2 regions of the Lysinibacillus sp. Ag94 genome follow, and region 1 is predicted to be linked to the other one. Evidence: riboswitches for the same ligand, from Rfam matches in the RefSeq annotation. Region 1 holds a riboswitch; the other holds the start of a gene.
What was found. Region 1 has a riboswitch for lysine ahead of MY533_RS01005 (amino acid permease). Riboswitches for the same ligand answer to the same signal wherever they lie in the genome.

Region 1 (3,647 bases):
CAGCTGCACAGCAATTTAAATTGTTTGAGGAAACAGAAGCAGCAGCGAATCGTGAAGTTACAGGCAATTGGACGTGGTTGATTCCACCTCTTTCACCAGCTACGACCCATATTTTTCATAAGCCTTATGTTAATGTTTATAATACACCGAACTATTTTTATCAGAAACCACCTTATTAGTAGAGAAAGGCAGCTCACTTTAACTTCCTTTACTGTCTAAACATCGACTGTAATAGAGGAACTCAGGCTTTTGTGCAAGTACAAAGCACCTCATGATTATACCTAGGCATAGATCATGAGGTGCCATTTTTAATTTACATATTCATTTTTAGAAGCCTTAAATGAACATATGAAGAGTATCAATACAACGACAACAAATAACCAACCAGCGGTATTCCAGCCACCGAATAAATCATGTAAATAACCAAATAAGATTGGACCGATTGCGGCTAATAAATATCCTAATGATTGTGCAAATCCTGATAAATCGGCTGCCTCAAAAGCTGTACGGGTACGTAATGTAAAGAACATCATCGCTAATGCAAATGATGCACCTCCGGCTAATCCTAGTAGTACCATCCACAGTACAGCAAGGCTTGTCCATTCCATGACTACTCCGATAAAGCCAATTAAGTAAAATAGCGTAAACATTAAAACGAGAGGACGTTGAGATGTCATTTTACTAGCGATAATAGGCACAGCTAATGCCATTGGAACTTGTGAAAATTGCATGATGGAAAACATCCAGCCCGCACGATCTGCAGCTAATCCTTGTGATATATAAATTTCAGGAATCCAAGCGGCAGTTGTATAGAATAATAATGACTGAAATCCCATAGCTCCCGCTACTGCCCAAGTAACAGGTGATTTCCATAATGGTGTACGTTCTTTCGTAGTCTTAACAGTCGGTTCAGGCTTATTAAATTGCAACTGTGGAATCCAAATTACAATGGTTAACACCACAAGAACAAGTGAGATTGCCAGTGCGCCTTGCCAACCAAGTGATGAATTGGCAACAGGATAGCTAATGCCAGCACCGAGTCCAGCCGTTAAATTCATCGACATTGTGAAAAATGCCATAAGTAAACCTACGTGATAGGGAAATTTTAATTTAAGTAATCCTGGAATTAGTACATTACCGAATGAAATGGCTATACCAATTAGCATCGTACCAAATACGAGTAAACTAGTTGTGCCAACGGAGCGTAGTACAATTCCTCCTCCTAAAAGAACAGTTGATAACAATAATGTTAATTCTAGTCCAACTTTACGTGCGACAACTGGTGCGAATGGTGAAATGATTGCAAATGCTAGCAATGGGATCGTTGTTAGAAAGCCTGCTAGTATATTGGATATGCCGAGGTCTTCGCGAATAAAGGAAATAATTGGTCCAACAACTGTTAGCGGCATCCGTAATGTCGAGGCAATACAAATTACGCCGATAACGAGTAATAAGGTTGTGCCTTTCCAATTAATTTTTCTGCTAGGATAAGTATCGGTATGTTCATGAGTAGTCAAATAAATCCCCCCCTTGATAGAACAATTCTGATTGAATCACTATACCACTTTATCACACAAATAAAAATAGTGGAAAATTCGCAAAAAATAGAATATTAATCAGGTTATTGAAATGCCATAGGTCGTATGTTAAACTAATACCCATCATAAATTTAATATTTAATGCCTCATGTTTGTATTGAGGTAGAGGTCGCGGTATTTAAGAGTATGTTAATGGAAATGACAAGCATTAGAGAAATTAGCTGAAAGGAAATACTGCCGAAGTGTGAGGGGACTTGAAAACCTCATGCTGGGGCTGTCTCCGAAAGGAACAGAACTGTCACGTTTGAACAACGTGTTGAGCTATCATTTTGAAGGAACAGAGGATTTACTTAGCCATCACAGCAACGTTCATGTGATGGCATTTTTTTGCCTCTTAAAAAGGAAGGAAGCTATATCGTGAGTGAAATAAAAGTCAATCAGCTCGGTCATAAAGCACCGAAGCTGAAAAAAGAATTAAAAAGCCGTCATATTACAATGATTTCATTAGGCGGTACAATCGGTACAGGGCTGTTTTTAGCTAGTGGTGGTGCCATTGCGCAAGCAGGCCCTGGCGGTGCACTACTCGCTTATGCATTAATCGGTATCATGGTGTATTTTTTAATGACGAGCTTAGGAGAAATGGCAGCTTATATGCCATCATCAGGCTCTTTTAGTACGTATGCTACAAAATTTGTAGATCCAGCTTTAGGTTTTGCACTTGGTTGGAACTATTGGTACAACTGGGCAATTACAATCGCAGCAGAAATTTCTGCCGTCTCATTAATTATGAAATATTGGTTCCCAGATAGCTCATCAGCACTTTGGACTGTTTTATTTATTGCTGTAGTTTTAACGTTCAATCTATTATCGGTAAAAAGCTATGGTGAGAGTGAATATTGGTTTGCGATGATAAAGGTTGTCACAGTAATCATTTTTATTATCATCAGTTTTTTAATGATTTTTGGTATTTTAGGAGGACAAGCTCCTGTAGGCTTTACGAATTTCTTCATTAGTGATGGACCATTCCACGGAGGTCTCCTTGCTACATTTGGTATTTTCTTGGCTGCGGGATTCTCGTTCCAAGGGACAGAGTTACTTGGAATAACAGCAGGTGAAACGGATGACCCTGGTAAAAATATTCCGAAAGCCGTTAAGTCTGTTTTCTGGCGAATTCTTTTATTCTATATTTTAGCGATTGCTGCAATTGGGATGCTGATTCCCTTTACAGACGCACGTTTATTATCAGAAGATATCGCTGTTTCACCATTTACACTGGTGTTCGATCGTTTAGGAGTTGCCTTTGCTGCATCATTGATGAATGCAATCATTTTAACGGCAATGCTGTCAGCAGGGAATTCAGGGCTTTACGCATCGTCACGTATGCTTTGGCAATTAGCGGTAGATGGACATGCACCGAAAATTTTCACTAAACTAAGCCGTCGAGGTATCCCGATTTACGCATTACTGGCAACTTTAGCTATAGGCTGCCTAGCATTTTTAGCTTCATTCTTTGGTGATGGTGTAGTCTATATATGGCTTCTAAATGCCTCAGGGATGTCTGGCTTTATTGCCTGGTTAGGTATTGCATTTAGCCATTATCGTTTCCGTCGAGCATTCGAGGTACAAGGCTTAGATCCGAAATTATTGCCGTATAAAGCAAGGCTATTCCCATTCGGCCCGCTATTTGCCTTTACGGTTTGTATGATTGTTGTTATTGGACAAAACTACAATGCCTTTATGGGTGAAACAATAGATTGGTACGGAGTCCTTGTCTCATATATCGGTATTCCACTGTTCTTACTGTTATGGTTTGGCTATAAAATTAAGCATAAAACAAAAATGCTTCCATTAGAGCATTGTGATTTAAAAGTCGAACAATAAAAAATAAAACTGTCCTGTGAGTCATAGAAAATGACTTGCAGGGCAGTTTTTTTAGTTAAATAATAAATTTGTAATTCTAGACGTACAATCAAAATACACCAAGTGAACGACTCGAGAATAAAAAGAGAACTTTAGTTTGTCCAATCGTCGCCCACTTTTGAAGCGTAACCTTAATATGGTAAACTGATAGATAAATAACACATCAGCAAATTTTGGGTAAGACATTAA
Region 2 (3,647 bases), 1.4 Mb from region 1:
TTTACGACAAGCTAGAGCACATTAAACCTAAGGAGATTTTTATCCCACAAACCATTGATGCAGAAATTTTAACGGAATTACTAGAAGTTAAGGTACTAACACCAAAACGAGGGCAAAAAAAAGAGCTAGTTGAGTTAGCGACAAAAAATGCTGAAATTGCGGTAGCGGCGAAGTTCCAGCTTATTGAACGTCAAGAAGAACGCACAATAGGAGCATGTGAGGCGCTCGGTGAAGCTATGGGCATTTCTGCACCTTTACGGATTGAGGCTTTCGATAATAGTCATATGCATGGGACAGATGCTGTATCTGCAATGGTTGTCTTTATCGATGGAAAACCTGCAAAGAAGGAGTATCGAAAATACAAAACACGGACAGCAGCCAAGCATGATGATTACGGGGCGATGCAAGAAGTAATTCGCCGTCGATACACACGCGTATTAAAAGAGGGTCTACCTTTACCGGATTTAGTACTAATAGATGGCGGCAAGGGGCAAATGGAAGTCGCGCGAGAAGTATTAGAGGATGAACTCGGCCTTGTTATTCCAATTGCCGGATTAGCAAAAGATGAAAAGCATAATACGTCACAGCTTCTATTTGGTGATCCAGCTGAAGTAATTGCGTTAAAGCGAACAAGCGATGGATTCTACTTACTACAGCGAATCCAGGACGAAGTACACCGTTTTGCTATTACCTTCTTACGACAACAGCATGAGAAACATGCAATACAATCTGTCCTCGATAATATAGAGGGCATTGGTCCGAAGCGAAAACAACAATTACTCAAGCATTTTGGCTCTGTCAAAAAGATTCGCGAGGCAAATGTGCAAGCCTTACAGGAAGCAGGGATGCCTGCTAATCTGGCTAGCAATATTTATGATTATTTTCATCCAGTAGAAGACTCTCACCTCTAAAGGTGGTGGGATGAATGTAGATAGAATTCCTTTTCAATGGGTGTATAAACATCTACAGTCTAAAAACTCCACGTACTGTGGCAACGACTGAGTGACCAACATCTTGCTGTTGCGCTGCCGCTGCGCTTTCGTGCAAAAAATAGCTATTGGCCAAAAGCCTCCGAACTTAATTACGCCAAGGCAAAATTGATATTCAATAAGATCCATTGTCAAAGGATTAGGCGTATGCTAAGGTTGTATATAACATAGCTTTTTAATATAGCAATGTTTTTTAGTAGTTTCTATTTATTAAAATGGGAATTTCTTCACTAAGGTTCAAATTAAATACGATCACTATTTAGTGATGATAGAGGTGCAAGGTTCAAGAGTAGTACATTCGAGGACGAACAAGTCCGGTGAAAATGTATGAAAGGGGAACTTGCCGAAGTGGAGCATCGTTGTTTCCGATGCTGCGCTGGTTTTACATTTAAGAGATGTAAGACTGTCGATTCTAAACGTTTCGGAGGGCTATCACACATGCGCAAGTTACTTTATTGTACATGTTATAGGCAGCTTTCACGTTATGTGAGAAGCTGCCTTTTTAGATTTTCTCGAAACAACATTTTTTCAAGGCTGTTAGGCGTTTGCTTTTGTCATGTTATTAAAATTGCAAAAGTATCGCTGCTTTTAATCAGCGAAATGATTGAATACGAAGGAGAATGATAAAAATGGCGAGAGTTGTGATGAAATTTGGTGGTGCTGCATTCGCATCAACAGAGTGCATTCAAAATGTTGCGAAAAAGGTGATTGCAGAAAGGGAAAGAGGTTTTGATGTTGTCGTTGTCACTTCAGCTATGAGGGGAATGGCTAAAGAATTAGCAAAGATGGCTCGTGATTTGTCAGACCATGCATCTAAGCGTGAACTAGACGCACTATTTTCAACAAGCTCACAACTTACAAGTACATTAGTGGCAATTGCTATACAGGAGAAAGGATATGATGCCGTGTCATTAACGGGCTGGCAGGCAGGCATTGAAACCGATGCTATGTATAGCAATGCCCGTATTGAGGAAATGAATGTTAGTCGAATTGAAGAGCATTTTGCACAGGGGAAAATCGTTATCGTTGCTGGGGAACAAGGTATCGATAATTCACGGAATATTACGACGTTAGGTAAAGGTGGTGCGGAAACGTCGGCTGTAGCAATTGCAGCAAAATTGAAGGCGGAGCGGGTAGATATTTACACGAATGTGGACGGCATCTATACAGCTGATCCAAATCATGTTGCTGGGGCACAAAAACTAAAAGAAATTTCCTATGATGAAATGCTAGAGCTATCAAACTTAGGGTCACAAGTTTTACACCCGCGAGCTGTAGAGTTAGCAAAGAAATTTCAAATCCCAGTTATCATTCGCTCGGGAGAAATAGATACTGTAGGTACTGTATTGAAGGAGGAAGTTGAAATGGAAAAAAATTTAATTGTACGAGGTGTTGCCTACGAGTCAGACGTTATTCGCTTAACAGTTGGTTATGATGCTTATTCTAATGCTTCGTTAGCAAATATGTTCACAATACTTGCAGAAAATCGCATAAACGTCGATATAATCGTACAAGCAATAATTGATGGTTTAAAGCCGATGGTATCTTTTACTATTTTAAAAGAGGAGTTCGCTGAAGCATTACGTGTTCTAGAAGATAGTAAATTATCACTAGGGTTTAGTTTTGCTGATTTTGAAATTGGCTTAGCAAAGGTTTCTATTATTGGCTCGGGGATGGCATCTAACCCAGGGGTGGCTGCAAGGATGTTTGATCGTCTACGTCGTGAAAATATCCCTGTAAAAATGGTAAGTACTTCTGAAATAAAAGTGTCTGTTGTTGTACCTCAGGACGAAATGATTCGTGCAGCAAATGCATTACATGATGAATTTAATTTATTTCAGGAAGTGTCTTTTGTACCGAAAGCGTAGCGACAGGTACAGAAATCTCTCAGGGGAGCTAGTCACTTTTAAGCGGCGTGGATAGAGCAGCCAAAGCGACGGATAGAGATTGTAGAACAAGCGCTTTACATATAATGTTGAAAAAGATGTGCCAGTAAAATGAGGGCACTGAAAAAGTCTATATCTTCTCACATCGCGAGGTATTTAACGAGTAAATCGTTGAATACCTCGCTTTTTTCATTTGGCAGTTGTTTTCCGAAGCATTCCGCTCGCTTTCCGCGGGCGAGCGCCGAGCCTCCTCTTACGCTTCGCTTCGTGCGGGGTCTCGTCTGTGTCGCTTTCCCGCAGGAGTCGAGCGATGCTTCTCCAAACAACGCAATGTATCACACTATTATTTTAGTCACGCTTTCCTTTATAATAAAAATGTGCAGGTGGTGCCCCCGATGATTTCAAATCAAGAAACCCTTCATTTAAGTCCATATATGGCGATCTACGATATTGTTGTGCCAAAAGATAATATACTTCATCAAATCAATGAACTTGTTGATTTTTCATTCATTTTAGAAGAGTTAAAAACAAAATATTGTTTAGACAATGGACGTAATGCCATTCCTCCAATTCGTATGTTTAAGTACATCTTTTTTCTTCGGGTATAAGACACATATCGCGTGCTTGTGGCAAAGTTGAATCCTATTCTTACACAAGGACCACGAAAAGAAGAAGACAAGTTTGAGTTTAATAAAGACGCTGTAATGTTTGTTTGTAAGGCCGGTCATCTCGCGACAAGAAAAGCACGTACGGGTAAAAAAGGAACGAGTAT

Region 2: linked by a shared signal. The riboswitch ahead of MY533_RS16175 (aspartate kinase) and the one ahead of MY533_RS01005 (amino acid permease) in region 1 are both predicted to bind lysine.

The regions. Positions count from the first base shown of each region.
Region 1 is NZ_CP096780.1:203,014-206,660, forward strand. It holds gene MY533_RS00995 (nitric oxide synthase oxygenase) at 1-179, shown strand, start outside; gene MY533_RS01000 (CynX/NimT family MFS transporter) at 309-1,517, opposite strand; lysine riboswitch at 1,694-1,870, shown strand; gene MY533_RS01005 (amino acid permease) at 1,956-3,419, shown strand.
Region 2 is NZ_CP096780.1:3,485,202-3,488,848, reverse strand. It holds gene uvrC (excinuclease ABC subunit UvrC) at 1-911, shown strand, start outside; lysine riboswitch at 1,251-1,429, shown strand; gene MY533_RS16175 (aspartate kinase) at 1,619-2,857, shown strand; gene MY533_RS22380 (transposase) at 3,271-3,483, shown strand; partial or broken gene MY533_RS16170 (transposase) at 3,499-3,647, shown strand, end outside.